Regions from separate parts of the Halalkalibacter kiskunsagensis genome, predicted to be linked through region 2. Evidence: predicted binding sites of a transcription regulator. Region 2 holds the regulator's gene; the other holds the start of a gene.

Region 1 (7,865 bases), on a different contig from region 2:
TGAAATATGGCTCATTTTATCTGCAATACCAAATTTTTCAACAGCTGCAGCTGAGTCTCCTCCACCAATGACAGAGTAAGTGCCTTGGCTATCTGCAAGAGCTTCTCCGACACCGCGAGTTCCTTTAGAGAATGCTTCTAATTCGAATACACCCATTGGTCCATTCCAAATCACAAGCTTTGATTCACTAATCACTTTACGATATGTATCAATCGTTTTCGGTCCAATATCAAGAGCTTCCCAATCAGATGGAATGGAATCAATATCTACTACTTTAATATTCGCATCATTTGAAAAATCATCAGCTACTATTACATCAACTGGTAATAACAAGTTGACGTTATTTGCTTTTGCTTTTTCCATAAACGAGTTTGCAAGCTCAATCTTGTCTTCTTCAAGTAAAGACTTCCCAATTTCATGGCCTTGTGCTTTTACAAATGTGTAAGCAAGACCTCCACCAATAATCAAGTTGTCCACTTTTTCTAAAAGATTTTCAATAACGCCAATCTTGTCTTTAACTTTTGCTCCACCAATAATCGCAGTAAATGGGCGTTCAGGATTTGATAATGCTTTACCAAGAACATCTAATTCTTTCTCCATTAAAAGACCTGCAACAGCTGGCAAGTGGTGTGCAATCCCTTCAGTTGAAGCATGTGCACGGTGAGCAGCACCAAATGCATCATTTACATAAACATCTGCTAGCGAAGCAAATGCTTTCGCAAGTTCTGCATCATTCTTTTCCTCACCAGGATAGAAGCGAACGTTTTCAAGTAAGAGGACATCGCCTTCAGCTAGTGCATTGGCAGCTTCCTCTGCTTGAGGTCCATAAGCCTCATCAACCTTTTTTACATCTTTTCCAAGAAGTTCACTCAAGCGAGCAGCAACTGGTGTTAAACGTAGCTCTTCTACAACTTCGCCTTTTGGTCGACCAAGATGTGAAGCAAGAATCACTTTTGCTCCTTGTTCAACTAATGCTTGAATCGTAGGGATAGCAGCACGGATACGCGTTTCATCTGTAACTTGTCCATCCTTCATTGGCACGTTGAAATCGACACGACAAAATACTTTCTTTCCTTTAAGGTCAAGATCACGGATCGTTTGTTTATTCATTGCTAGACCTCCTGTAAATGGTGAGTACATATTTTTTACAGCGGAAAGAGGAGGAGAATGCTACCATTTTCCTCCTCTATCAACTGTTACTTATTATAGTCCTTGTTTAGCGATGTAATCAACAAGATCTACAACACGGTGAGAATAACCAGACTCGTTATCGTACCAAGAAATTACTTTTACCATGCTGCCTTCCATAACCATTGTTGAAAGAGCATCGATTGATGAAGAATGTGGGTTACCGTTGTAGTCACTAGACACTAATGGCTCTTCGCTGTAGTTAAGGATTCCTTTTAATGGACCTTCAGCAGCTTCTTTAAGTGCATTGTTTACATCTTCAGCTGTAACATCTTGGTTTAACTCAGCAACTAAGTCAACTAAAGAAACGTTAGGAGTTGGAACACGCATAGCTCCACCGTTTAACTTACCTTTAAGTTCCGGAAGTACAAGAGCAACCGCTTTTGCAGCACCTGTAGATGTAGGGATGATGTTTTCTGCAGCTGCACGCGCACGACGGTAGTCCTTGTGTGGAAGATCAAGGATTTGTTGGTCATTTGTGTACGAGTGAACAGTTGTCATCATACCACGCTTGATTCCGAATTTATCGTTAAGAACTTTTGCAAAAGGTGCAAGACAGTTTGTCGTACAAGAAGCATTAGAGATTACATGGTGGCTACCAGCATCGTACTTATCTTCGTTAACACCCATTACGATTGTGATATCTTCATCTGATGCAGGAGCAGAGATGATTACTTTCTTCGCACCAGCTTCGATATGTTTTGCAGCATCTTCACGCTTAGTGAAGAAACCAGTTGATTCAACAACAACTTCTACACCGCGGTTAGACCATTCAAGTTTAGACGGATCACGCTCAGCAGAAATGTTGATTTCTTGTCCGTTAACAACTAGAGAGTTGCCATTTACTGATACTTCAGCATCTAAGTTGCCGTGTACCGTATCATATTTAAGTAGGTGAGCTAGCATGTTAGCATCAGTTAAATCGTTGATTGCAACTACCTCTACCGCAGGATTGTTTAATGCCGCGCGAAATACGTTACGTCCAATACGTCCAAAACCATTAATACCAATTTTTGTTGCCATGTTCAATCTCCTCCTAATTACTTTAACTTAGATTTATCTAAAAGAGCATTGCTCTTTTATCTACTATAATTTTAATAAAGATTCGGCAGCAGCTTCATCAGTAATCAATACATCACTTGGTTGATACTTCATATAAGCGGCAATGGCTTCTGCCTTTGAAGAACCTCCTGCAACGGAGATAACATATTTATGTTCTCCAAGATCATCGAGTTGTAACCCTATCGTTCGTTGTTTATGAATCGGTTCTCCATGACGATTAAAGTAATAGCCAAATGCCTCTGCTACAGCCTCTTCCCGGTTAAGCTTGTCGACAAACGAATTTACCGAATCGCGCCGAAGTGCCATCGTTCTCGCATCACCAATCCCATGAATTACAGTACAAGCGGATTGAATCAGCTTTAGGATATCCTTAACTGATGGTTCTAATACAAGAGATGAATAAGCTTCTTCGCTTATTTGATCTGGCACATGTAACAAGCGATACTGTGCACCAGCTCGACTTGCCAGTTCTGCACTAATTGTATTCGCCTGATTTTCTACTTGCTCTCCTAATCCTCCACGCGCCGGGACAAATACTACTTCCCGTGTTTTCGCATCAGGTTTCATCATTTCCGCAACAGCAGCCAGTGTTGTACCACCCATTACAGCGACAACATCTTTCGGCTTAATAATTTGCTTCAATTCGCTAATACAAGCGCGCCCCATCTCTCGTTTAACCCAATGGTCTTCATCACTATTTCCAGCAACGACTATGACTTGCTTCACACCGAGTTCTATTTCCAACTTGCTCTCAAGCTCCCTAAGACCAAGTAACTCTTTCATCATATCTTCTAACTTTTGAAAAAGTTGTTCGCCTTCTTCTGTAATACTCATCCCTGCTGTTGCAAAGTGGACAAGTCCTTGCTCTTTTAAAAACGTCACTTCGCCTCTAAGAACACGTTCAGACAATTGCAAGTTAGTTGATAAGCTTCTTCTGCCTATTGGTTGCATGAGTTTAATGTAGTGGAGGATCCGATATCGCTTGACCATAACATCAAGCAAATCAGGTAATAATTTTTTCTGAATATCTAACAATAGTTGCATAAAGCCATACTCCCTTATCTAAGTCTGGACTCATTATGTCCCGCATAGACTTTTTGCGTCCCAATCATTTCAAAAAAAAAGACCAAATCCTTCCCACAAATTTATATTACCAAGGATAAGGTCTTTACACAAGTTAAATTTGCCCATTTAATTCAAGTAAACGCTTTCTTACTTTTTTTTCTGAAATTTGCCCAAAATCGACCTCTTCACCATTGATTAAAATCACTGGAATCATGATTTGATATTTTTCTAACAATTCATCATCCTTATAAATATCCGTGATTTTCATCGTAAATTTAAACTCACTTTTCAAAGGCTTTAATTTATTAATCGCTTTATCACATAAAGGACAATCAATTTTTGACATAACGACTACTTCTAACATTTCCAACACCACTCAATATTATAGATTTTTTTCAAGAAGGGGGCGATTTTGGAGACTTTTTGATTAAACTCATATTAAGATTAAACAAGCTTATTACACAAATCGCTTTCTTTTAGAAGAAGCCGGAATTCCTAATTCATCTCGGTACTTGGCAATCGCTCTTCTTGAAACGATAATATCCTTTTCTGCCTGCATCCAGCTTACAATCTTTGAATCTGAAAGTGGCTTTTGCTTATTTTCAGAAGCAATCAACTCTTTCATCCAATCTTTTATTTGGCGACTAGATGCCAATTCACCGAATCCATTTTGAACCGATGATGAAAACAACGACTTTAATTCAATGATTCCCCTTGGTGTGTCAGCAAATTTACTCGTAGTGGCTCGGCTTACGGTTGATTCATGGACACCAATCTCATCTGCTATTTCCTTTAATGTAAGTGGCTTTAAAATTCCCTTTTTATTTAAAAAATAATCCCTTTGATGTTTCGCAATTGCTTCTCCTACTTTGACAATAGTCTGCTGTCTTTGCTGAATACTTTTCATCAGCCATTGCACTTGTTGTACTTTTTGTTTCGCGTAATGAGTTGCTTCATGATCCTGCTCATTCTGTAGCAATTGTTCATAATGATGGTTCAGGCCTACACTTGGGATCAAATCATCCTCTACATGCACAAGCAAATCTCCTTCATATGGAACGATTCTGATTTCGGGTCTGACATATTGAACTGGATCTGCTACAAATTGACTTCCTGGTCTAGGGTCTAATGTTTGAATAACGTCATTCACCTCTTGCACATCTGCAACCGTAATACCAAGCTTTTTCGAGATCTCTTTCCACTTTCGAGATGCAAATTCTTCCATGTAATATGAAATCACCTGCTCGGCTATTATGTGAGGAGTATCGAGTCTCTGCAATTGCAGCAATAAACACTCTTGTAAATTTCGTGCACCAACACCGGCAGGATCGAAGCTCTGCAAGGTGTGTAATATCGTTTCTCCTTCTGCTAGTGAAATGTGTAACTCATCACAAATCTCTTGAATTGGCCTCGATACATACCCGTCTTCTCGCAAGCTGAAAACTAAATATTCAATTTCTTTTTTTCTTTTATTTGTTAGATTTAATTCTTGAATTTGTTGTAGCAAATACTCACTTAAACTCATTCTATCGATATGGGCATAATCAATTGGTGAGGGCTGATCTGTGGAAGCTTTTGAATAAGTAGAATACGTTTGTTCAGCTAATCCAGTCGGTTCCTTCACATCTAGTAGTGGGTTCTCAAGTGCTTGTTCCTGAATATAGGTTGAAAGCTCGAGTGCTGAAAACTGCAACAAGTGGATCGCTTGACGTAATTCTTGCGTCATAACCAACCCTGTTGTCTGCTGTTGATAAAGACCAAATTGCACCTGTGTTCCCCTCCCTTCATTTTTTCATTATAAAGAGTTATCACTTTAACGAAAACGCTTTCTAATGCTTATGCCAATACTAGTTTATTTCATTCCTTATCTTATTATAATTCATTCAATTCTTGAAAACTATGTTTAATCATTCTTAAAATATCGTTTAGATTATTTAAAAACGGATATTATGAAAGGAGGGTTTAAATAACTTCATATGGAATAGTATGTAGTAGGAGGCTATTTTACTTTTTTACAATTGTTGAACACCTTCTTCAAGCAAAGAAGTGTTTTCATTTGACCTTCTTTGACCATTTAGGTATGATGTACATAGCTCACTTATTTGAACACATTTGGGTTCACTAAAACAAAAGGAGGATTTTACATGAACTTAATTCCTACAGTTATTGAACAAACAAACCGAGGCGAGCGTGCATATGACATTTACTCTCGTTTGTTAAAAGATCGTATTATCATGTTAGGAAGTGCGATTGATGATAATGTTGCCAACTCGATCGTAGCTCAATTGCTTTTCTTACAAGCAGAAGATCCAGAAAAAGACATTTCAATCTATATTAACAGCCCAGGTGGATCGATCACAGCGGGTATGGCAATCTATGACACAATGCAGTACATAAAGCCAAAGGTATCAACGATTTGTATTGGTATGGCTGCCTCAATGGGTGCATTCTTACTTGCTGCTGGTGAAAAAGGCAAGCGTTTTGCCCTTCCCAACAGTGAAGTGATGATTCACCAACCACTTGGTGGAACACAAGGTCAAGCATCTGATATCCAAATTCACGCAAAACGCATTATTGAAATGCGTGAAAGCTTAAACAAAATTTTAGCAGAACGTACAGGTCAACCAATGGAAGTTATCGAACGCGATACGGACCGTGACAACTTCATGATTGCTGCAAAAGCACAAGAGTATGGTTTAATCGACAAAGTTATTCCAGCATCGAAATAGAAAGACTTGGCCACTGCCAGACTGCCTTTTTTTTGAGAAATGTGGTTTACCACTCTCACAAACGAAGGTCAGGTTCAGGCGGTGGCTTTTTTTGCTTGTCTGCAGTATTTAACAATTTGATACAAAAAAAACACCGTTCACTTATAAAAGGAATCGGCGTCTTTTCGTTCATTATTCAGTTTCAATAAAAGCGCTTAACGTTTCAAGTGCCTCAGTTTCGTCGTTTCCATCTGTGACAAGGGTAAAAGTTGTGCCACGGCCTAACGCTAAGCTCATTAACCCCATAATGCTTTTTGCATTTACTTTTTTATCATTTTTCTCAATGAACACCTCTGATGAAAACCGACTTGCTTCTTGCACAAATAGTGCAGCTGGCCTTGCTTGTAACCCTGCTTTTCGTTTCACTGTTACTTCCTTTTTTACCATATGAATCTCCTCCTCAAGCTTTTTCATTTTTTTTCATGTTTCAAATGCTTGACCATTTCTGAGTTTGTCTGCAATTTGGTCGATTTTGCGTAAGCGATGATTCACACCGGATTTGCTCACTGTTCCTCCATCAACCATTTCTCCTAATTCTTTAAGAGTGACATCCTGGTGCAACACACGCAATTCAGCAATTTCTCTTAATTTAGGAGGAAGTTGATCGAGACCCATTGTCCGATCGACATATCGAATATTCTCCACTTGTCTAAGTGCTGCCCCAACCGTTTTATTTAAATTTGCGGTTTCACAGTTGACTAGACGATTAACAGAATTTCGCATATCTTTCATGATTCGAACATCTTCAAAATAAAGCAACGCTTGATGAGCACCGATAATATTTAAAAACTCGATAATTTTCTCGCTCTCTTTCATATACGTGATGAAGCCCTTTTTACGTTCCAATGTTTTTGCATTTAATTGATACTCGTTCATCAATTCACATAATGAATCATTATGTTCCTCATAAATCGAGAAAATTTCTAAGTGATATGATGAAGTCTCTGGATGGTTAATGGATCCTCCTGCTAAAAACGCACCTCGTAAATAAGCTCGCTTGCAGCAGGTTTCTTTCGTAAGTTCCTTTGAAATCGTACGATGAAAGACAAAGCCTTCGCCTAAAATTCCTAAAAGCTCCAATAATTCTTTTGCCTCGTGCTGCATACGAACAAGATACACATTGTTCTTTTTTAATCTCATCTTTTTTCGAACAAGAAGCTCGACAAACATTGAAGGATACACTCTTTTAATAAGTGTATAAATTCTTCTTGCAATCGCTGCATTCTCTGTCGTAACATCTAATCCAAGTTTCATTTGACTGAACGAAAGAGAACCATTCATTCGAATAAGTGCAGCTAACTCTGCTGTCGCACAGCAGTCGTCTTGTTCTAGTTGTGTCAGTTCTTTCTTTGTTTTGGCTGCAAAAGACAAGGTCCTCACTCCTTTCAGCCGCGTAGCTTATCTGCCTTATGTTTGCACAAACCATAAATATGAAAACAAGAAAAAACTTTTGATCTAAAGCAATTCCCTACACGTTCAGTATCCATTTATCAATATACGGTTAAGCTGACATGTAAACTGGGTATAGATCGGAGCCACACATTCCGTCTTCAATCCTATATCCAATCACACACGTAAAATTGCTTTTGACACCTTCGTTGCATCATGCCTCAGCATACTTCCTAATTCTGTCACAAAATGATCACGAATAATCGAAACCCCTAAAGATTGTAAGCGCTCTTCATCAATTACAACTGGAACAGCCCCTTCTTCAGCATAACGCAACTGAACCTCAGCGGAAACCTTTGAACCATGTACGATTACTTCATCTACTAGTTCGGT
Region 2 (7,865 bases):
TGGAAAATGAGTTTCATTGGGAGAAGCAACCTGTTTTAAATCAACTAGAAAGAATTCAAGGGCAGTTTCCAACCGAGGGGATTATATTTATTCAAAAAGAAGACATCTTTACAATTGAAACTAGTTTAGGAGAAGTGAAGAAAGAACTTGCGTATCACTTAAATTTTGAGGATGAAGACTGGAAGCAGTATGAGGGAGTGGCTGCTAGAGAGAGAATGGCTTCAGGCGCTAATCACCGGGATAAATATCAAAATCGCCTAGAAGCTAATCAACAACGTTGGTATAAAACATTAGCAGGTACGATTGAAAAAGAAGCAAAGATACGAGGGTGGACTGCGATTTATTTAGTTGGACAACCAGATGCAACAAGTGAATTTGAGAAGTACCTAGATTATATCAAAGTGAAAAAAATAAACAAAAATTATCACAAATTTACGTCTAAAGAGCTTGTAGGGCAAGTGTTAGCTTCTTAATAAATGATACGAGGTTGTTTAAAGAATGGTTCAAAATCATCTATTGTCACATATAGATAGAGGAGGACGGATTTTTTTCAGCCTCGTTTTCTCATGTTTATCTTTAGTAAAGCAACGTCATAAAATCTCATAACATATGGTTTTCGAGTAGGCATGCCTGGTTATACTAATAGTAAGCATACATATTGCACTTTTGCGTTATTGAGCATATAATATCAATATAGTCAAAGATAGTCAAAGTCAAACGGTGAGGGGAGGGCAAAGTTTGAGAAATATATCTGACATCATTGAAGAATACTTAAAAGCTACGATACGTAACAGTGGTAATGATCCTTTAGAAATTAAAAGAAGTGAAATCGCTAAAAAATTTCAATGTGTCCCTTCGCAAATCAATTATGTAATTCAAACGAGATTCACCTTAGAAAAAGGTTATCAAGTTGAAAGCAAAAGGGGTGGAGGGGGATATATACGTATCATGAAAGTCAGTCCTCATGACCACCTAGATCTATTTGACCAAATGATTCAGATTACAGGAAAAGCTATCGACCAACATACAGCAGAGAACATAATTTTACGGTTATTTGATGAAAAAGCAATCACCAAAAGAGAGGCAAATATTATGATAAGTGTTTTAGATCGAACGCTGTATAATGCTAATGTTGCTCACAGGGATGAAGTACGTGCAAATATCGTGAAAGCGATGCTAGAAACATTAAAATACAAAGAATTCTCTTAAGGGAGGAGGAGATTCAATGATTTGTCAGGAATGTAATAAAAGGAAAGCAAGTTTACATTTTGCCAAAATTATAAATGGTGAGAAAACAGAATTTCATATTTGTGAACAATGTGCGAAAGAAAAGGGAGATTATTTTCCTGGAACAAATAGCTTTTCGATCCATCAACTTTTATCCGGTTTACTACATTTTGAACAACCATTGAAAGCAGAGGCAGATACTAAACCGTCTTGTGAAAAATGTGGGATGACTTATGAACAATTCACTCAAGTAGGGAGATTTGGATGTGCCAATTGCTATAAAAGTTTTGAAACGAAACTGGGTCCTATTTTGAAACGAGTGCATAGCGGCAATCATACACATGCCGGAAAGCTTCCTGAGAGAATTGGTGGGGGTATTCAATTGCAGCGGCAAATTGAATCTTTAAAAGAGGAACTTAAACAGTTCATTGAACAAGAGGAATTTGAAAAAGCTGCTGAACTCCGAGATGAAATTCGGTTATTAGAAAAACAAAAGAACGAGAAAAAGGAGGGCTGAGATTATGTCACTCCAACAATTTATTTCAGAAGCATTAAGCCCTTGGATGAAAAAAGATGGCCCAGATTCGGATATTGTCCTAAGTAGCCGAATAAGATTAGCTAGGAACCTTGAAGAATATAAGTTTCCCCTTCTTGCTTCGATGGAAGAGTCATATGCAACTTGTAAGCATGTTGGAGATGCATTAACCAATGAAGAGTATCAAGCTATTGGCTCACTTGAGTTATTTCGAATTGATGAGATGAAGCAAAATGAGAAGCGAGTCTTAGTTGAAAAACATTTAATAAGTCCTCATTTAGCGGATCATTCGAAGTATGGAGCGGTCTTGCTTGATAAAGACGAGGCTGTAAGCATTATGATTAATGAAGAAGATCATATTCGAATTCAATGCTTGCTTCCTGGTTTCCAATTAGGAAAAGGCCTGGAGAAAGCAAACAAGATCGATGATTGGATTGAGCAACGCCTCACATATGCATTTGATGAAAAAAGAGGATACTTAACAAGTTGTCCAACAAATGTTGGGACAGGTTTACGTGCATCCGTGATGATGCATCTGCCAGCTCTTGCTATGACTCAACAATTAAATCGTATTTTGCCAGCAATTAATCAATTAGGATTAGTTGTTAGAGGAATTTACGGGGAAGGTAGCGAAGCTTTAGGTAACCTATTTCAAATCTCTAATCAAATCACCTTGGGAAAATCAGAAGAGGACATTGTTGAAGATTTACGAGGAGTCGTTTTGCAGCTTATTCAACAAGAGCGTTCTGCTAGAGAAGTTCTCCTAGATCAATCAAGGTTGCAACTAGAAGATCGGGTTCATCGCTCATTTGGTATTTTGGCTCATAGTCGATTGATTGAATCAAAAGAAGCGACACAGCGTTTATCAAATGTACGGTTGGGTATTGATTTAGGGTTGATTAAAGGTCTTTCAGGGAACATATTAAATGAGCTCATGATTTTGACACAGCCAGGTTTTTTGCAACAGTATGCTGGCGAAGTCTTATCAGCAGAGCAGCGCGATGAAAGAAGAGCGACCCTTATTAGAGAAAGGGTAAAATTAGAGGAAGAAACGAACGAATAATCTTGGAGGTGGACGTCAATGATGTTTGGACGTTTTACAGAGCGAGCACAGAAGGTATTAGCGTTAGCGCAAGAAGAAGCAGTAAGATTAGGACATAATAATATCGGAACAGAACATATTCTCTTAGGGCTGATAAGAGAGGGAGAAGGAATAGCTGCTAAAGCGCTTCAAGCTCTTGGACTTGGTTCTGAGAAGATTCAAAAAGAAGTAGAAACGTTAATAGGAAAAGGACAAGAAGGTTCAAAAACAATTCACTATACTCCAAGAGCAAAGAAAGTCATTGAACTTTCAATGGATGAAGCTCGTAAGTTAGGACATTCTTATGTTGGAACAGAACACATTCTACTTGGCCTCATTCGTGAAGGAGAGGGAGTAGCAGCTCGTGTACTAAATAATTTAGGTGTTAGCTTAAATAAAGCTCGTCAGCAAGTGTTACAACTTTTAGGAAGCAATGAAGTTGGTAATTCTTCTAGTCAAAGTGCCGGATCTAGTAACGCGAACACGCCGACTCTTGATAGTTTAGCGCGTGACTTAACGGCTGTTGCTAGAGAGGAATCACTTGATCCAGTGATTGGCCGAAGCAAAGAGATTGAAAGAGTTATCCAAGTATTAAGTCGTCGGACGAAAAATAACCCTGTTTTAATTGGGGAACCGGGTGTTGGGAAGACAGCCATTGCAGAAGGGCTAGCTCAAGCAATTATTGCCAATGAAGTACCGGAAACATTGCGTAACAAGCGTGTTATGACACTAGATATGGGGACAGTTGTTGCTGGAACGAAGTATCGTGGTGAGTTTGAAGATCGTCTGAAAAAAGTGATGGATGAAATCCGCCAAGCTGGAAATGTCATTTTGTTCATCGATGAGCTTCATACTTTAATCGGAGCTGGTGGTGCTGAAGGAGCGATTGATGCTTCTAACATTTTAAAACCATCGCTAGCTCGCGGAGAATTACAATGTATTGGTGCAACGACACTTGATGAATATCGAAAGTACATTGAAAAGGATGCTGCACTTGAGCGTCGTTTCCAACCAATTCAAGTAAATGAGCCAACACTTGAGGAATCGATCTTAATTTTAAAAGGACTACGTGATCGCTATGAAGCGCATCACCGAGTGACTATTACAGATGATGCCATTGAAGGAGCAGTCAAAATGTCAGATCGCTATATATCTGACCGCTTCTTACCAGATAAAGCAATTGATTTAATAGATGAAGCTGGATCGAAGGTTCGTCTTAAGTCCTATACAGCACCACCTAACTTAAAAGAGCTTGAAGGGCGTCTAGAGGAAACAAGAAAAGAAAAGGATGCGGCGGTTCAAAGCCAAGAGTTTGAAAAGGCGGCATCGTTACGTGACTCCGAACAACGCTTGCGTGAAGAATTAGAAGAGATGAAGAATGAATGGAAGAAAAAGCAGGGTCAAGAAGATACTGAGGTTACAGTTGAAGATATTGCGCAAGTCGTTGCTAGTTGGACGGGAATTCCAGTTTCTAAGTTAGCAGAGGAAGAAACAGACCGTTTACTTAAAATGGAAGAAATTCTACATGAACGAATTGTTGGTCAAGAAGAAGCGGTTAAGTCGATTTCAAAAGCAGTTCGTCGTGCAAGAGCCGGTCTTAAAGATCCAAAGCGTCCAATTGGTTCATTTATTTTCTTAGGACCAACAGGGGTAGGGAAAACAGAGCTTGCAAGAGCGGTGGCTGAAACGTTATTTGGAGATGAAGACGCAGTTATTCGAATTGATATGTCTGAGTATATGGAAAAGCATACGACAAGTCGTCTTGTTGGTTCACCTCCAGGCTATGTCGGTCATGATGATGGTGGTCAATTAACGGAGAAAGTTCGTCGTAAGCCATATTCAGTTATTTTATTAGATGAGATTGAAAAAGCCCATCCTGAGGTCTTTAACATTCTTCTTCAAGTATTAGAGGATGGCCGCTTAACGGATTCGAAAGGAAGAACAGTTGATTTCCGTAACACGGCGATTATTATGACATCGAATGTTGGTGCAAGTACGCTAAGTAGAAGTAAGTTCCTAGGGTTTACAACAGAAAGTGAAGATCAGGAATATAAGGACATGAAAGGGAAAGTGATGGAAGAACTTAAACGTAGTTTCCGTCCGGAGTTCCTTAACCGTATTGATGAACTTATCGTTTTCCATTCTCTAGAGAAACGACACATTCGTGAAATTATTACATTATTGGCAGATCAACTAAAAACTCGATTATTTGAACAAGGAATTGATTTAGAGTTAACGGAAGCAGCAAAAGATAAAATTACTGATTTAGGATTTGATCCAGAATACGGGGCGCGTCCACTGCGTCGAGCATTGCAAAAGCAAGTGGAGGATCGTTTGTCAGAAGAATTGTTAAAAGGGACGATTTCAAAAGGGCAAAAGGCAATTATCGATGTAAAAGACAATGAGCTTTTTGTGAAAACGGTTGGAGAAAAAGAGAATTTGCAAGTATAACAACCTTAAAATAATAGTTTTTAAATAAACAAAAAGCCGAGGGAGGGTCATAATCCCTCGGCTTTTAACCATATACTAATGTTATCTGATTCATACGAGGATATTAATTGAATGTATCAATTTTAAGTAAATGGCTAAAACCGACCTTTTTCAACAAGCTCTGTCAGAGAACTTTTCCCACCTACTCTGTTACAATAGAGGTACTAGGTAGAAGGGAGTAACAAGATGGCAAAGAAAAAAACAAAGTTCGTCTGCCAAGAGTGTGGGTATGAATCTGCAAAATGGATGGGCAAGTGCCCTGGGTGCCAAAGCTGGAACACAATGGTGGAGGAATTTGAACCAAGTAGCAAACAAGCAAGTCGTAGCTACGTAACATCTGCTTCTACTGGATCAAAGCCGCAATCGATCATGTCAGTAAAAAGCGAAACCGAGGCAAGAATTAGTACAACAATGATGGAGCTTGATCGTGTTCTTGGTGGGGGAATTGTACCCGGATCCCTTGTACTTGTTGGAGGAGATCCTGGAATTGGAAAATCTACACTATTGCTACAGCTTTCTTCCAAGTTAGCTGAAACAAAGCATAAAGTATTATATATATCAGGTGAGGAGTCGGTGAAACAAACCAAATTACGTTCTGAGCGGTTAGGTGTCTCATCAACTGATTTATTTGTGCTAGCTGAAACCGATGTTTCGATTATTGAACGTGCGATAGATGAAGTACAGCCAACACTTGTTATCATTGATTCTATTCAAACTGTATATCAAGAAGACATTACGTCAGCTCCGGGAAGCGTTGCCCAAGTGAGAGAATGTACAGCTGCTTTTATGAGAGTCGCAAAAACAAGAGGGATAGCCATATTTATTGTTGGACATGTGACAAAGCAAGGCTCGATTGCTGGACCGAAATTGCTTGAACATATGGTTGACTCTGTTTTGTATTTTGAGGGAGAACGACATCATACGTATCGGATATTGCGTGCAGTTAAAAACCGGTTTGGATCAACAAATGAAATGGGTATATTTGAAATGAAAGAGTTGGGTCTTGAAGAGGTACTCAATCCATCTGAAATTTTTTTAGAGGATCGATCTCAAGGAGCAGCAGGGTCCATTGTTGTTGCATCGATGGAAGGAACGAGGCCTGTACTTGTAGAAATTCAAGCATTAGTCTCACCGACCAGTTTTGGAAATCCACGGAGAATGGCAACTGGAGTTGATCATAATCGTGTATCGTTATTAATGGCGGTCCTCGAAAAGCGAGTGGGACTTCTTTTACAAAATCAAGATGCATATTTAAATGTAGCAGGAGGAATACGGCTCGATGAACCAGCAATTGATTTAGCTATCGCAATATGTGTAGCCTCAAGTTTCCGCAATCAAGTGACAAGCCCGACAGATGTAGCGATAGGAGAGGTCGGGTTAACTGGTGAAATTAGACGTATTTCAAGAATTGAACAACGAGTAAATGAAGCTGCAAAGTTAGGCTTTAAACGGGCAATTATTCCAGAGAAGAATTTAGGAGGATGGACGTATCCTAAAGACATTCAAGTGATTGGTGTATCAACATTAGAGAGAGCATTAGAGGTTGGATTAGGAGGTTAATAAATGAGTGAAGGGAAAAAGCGTGATGCTTTTATCCAAAATGTTTTGAAGTTAGTGGCTCCTGGAACAGATTTACGAGCTGGAATTGACAATGTCCTACGTGCCAAAACAGGTGGTTTAATCGTCATTGGCTATGACAATGCAATGGTCCCAATTGTCGATGGAGGATTCTTTATTAATTGTGGCTTTTCCCCAGCGTATTTATATGAATTAGCGAAAATGGATGGGGCAATTATCCTAAGTGAAGATGGCAAAAAGATCTTATATGCAAACACACAGCTTGTTCCAAACAACGGGATTACTTCAAATGAAACGGGAATTCGTCATCGTACAGCAGAACGTGTTGCCAAACAAACTGGAAATTTAGTCGTTTCCATTTCACAGCGACGAAATGTGATCACTCTTTATCAAGGTGAACATCGTTATTCATTAAAGGATATAGGGGTTATCTTAACTAAGGCAAATCAAGCCATTCAAACATTGGAAAAGTATAAAGTTGTGTTAGATCAAGGAATTACCAATTTAGGGGCATTAGAGTTTGAACAACTAGTTACGTTTCATGAAGTCACACAAGTGATCCATCGCGTGCAGATGGTACTTCGGATTAAACGTGAAATTTTAAATTATATTAATGAGTTAGGAAATGAAGGCAGATTAATTACAATGCAACTAAATGAATTAGTTGCCAACACTGAGAAAGAAGCTGCTCTTTTACTGAAAGACTATGTGAAAAATCGCAATCAGAATGTGAACGAAATTTTAAAAGAACTAATGAAGTTTGACACAGAAGAGCTGTTAGATGAACAAGAAATTGTTAAGGCACTAGGTTATGGAAAAAATATTAATATTCAAGAGCAAGCAGTTGCCCCGAGAGGATACCGAATTTTGCATCGTATACCAAGACTGCCGTCATCAATTATTGAGAATTTAATTGTGAAATACGGAAATTTATCGAACATTATGTTCGCAAGT

The links. Region 2 encodes CtsR, which represses protease genes until heat stress. Its sites were predicted from a motif close to ATGGTCAATAAAGGTCAAACA; they were not measured.
Region 1: a site for CtsR is predicted at 5,369-5,389, ahead of clpP (ATP-dependent Clp endopeptidase proteolytic subunit ClpP). Genes of this name have one in related genera too.

The regions. Positions count from the first base shown of each region.
Region 1 is NZ_JAXBLX010000053.1:20,163-28,027, forward strand. It holds gene SLH51_RS21195 (phosphoglycerate kinase) at 1-1,110, opposite strand, end outside; gene gap (type I glyceraldehyde-3-phosphate dehydrogenase) at 1,204-2,211, opposite strand; gene SLH51_RS21205 (sugar-binding transcriptional regulator) at 2,275-3,294, opposite strand; gene SLH51_RS21210 (glutaredoxin family protein) at 3,428-3,679, opposite strand; gene rpoN (RNA polymerase factor sigma-54) at 3,773-5,083, opposite strand; gene clpP (ATP-dependent Clp endopeptidase proteolytic subunit ClpP) at 5,460-6,044, shown strand; gene SLH51_RS21225 (HPr family phosphocarrier protein) at 6,216-6,470, opposite strand; gene whiA (DNA-binding protein WhiA) at 6,504-7,454, opposite strand; gene SLH51_RS21235 (gluconeogenesis factor YvcK family protein) at 7,650-7,865, opposite strand, start outside.
Region 2 is NZ_JAXBLX010000027.1:53,620-61,484, reverse strand. It holds gene SLH51_RS16035 (VLRF1 family aeRF1-type release factor) at 1-473, shown strand, start outside; gene SLH51_RS16030 (CtsR family transcriptional regulator) at 739-1,209, shown strand; gene SLH51_RS16025 (UvrB/UvrC motif-containing protein) at 1,226-1,744, shown strand; gene SLH51_RS16020 (protein arginine kinase) at 1,749-2,825, shown strand; gene clpC (ATP-dependent protease ATP-binding subunit ClpC) at 2,844-5,294, shown strand; gene radA (DNA repair protein RadA) at 5,520-6,893, shown strand; gene disA (DNA integrity scanning diadenylate cyclase DisA) at 6,897-7,865, shown strand, end outside.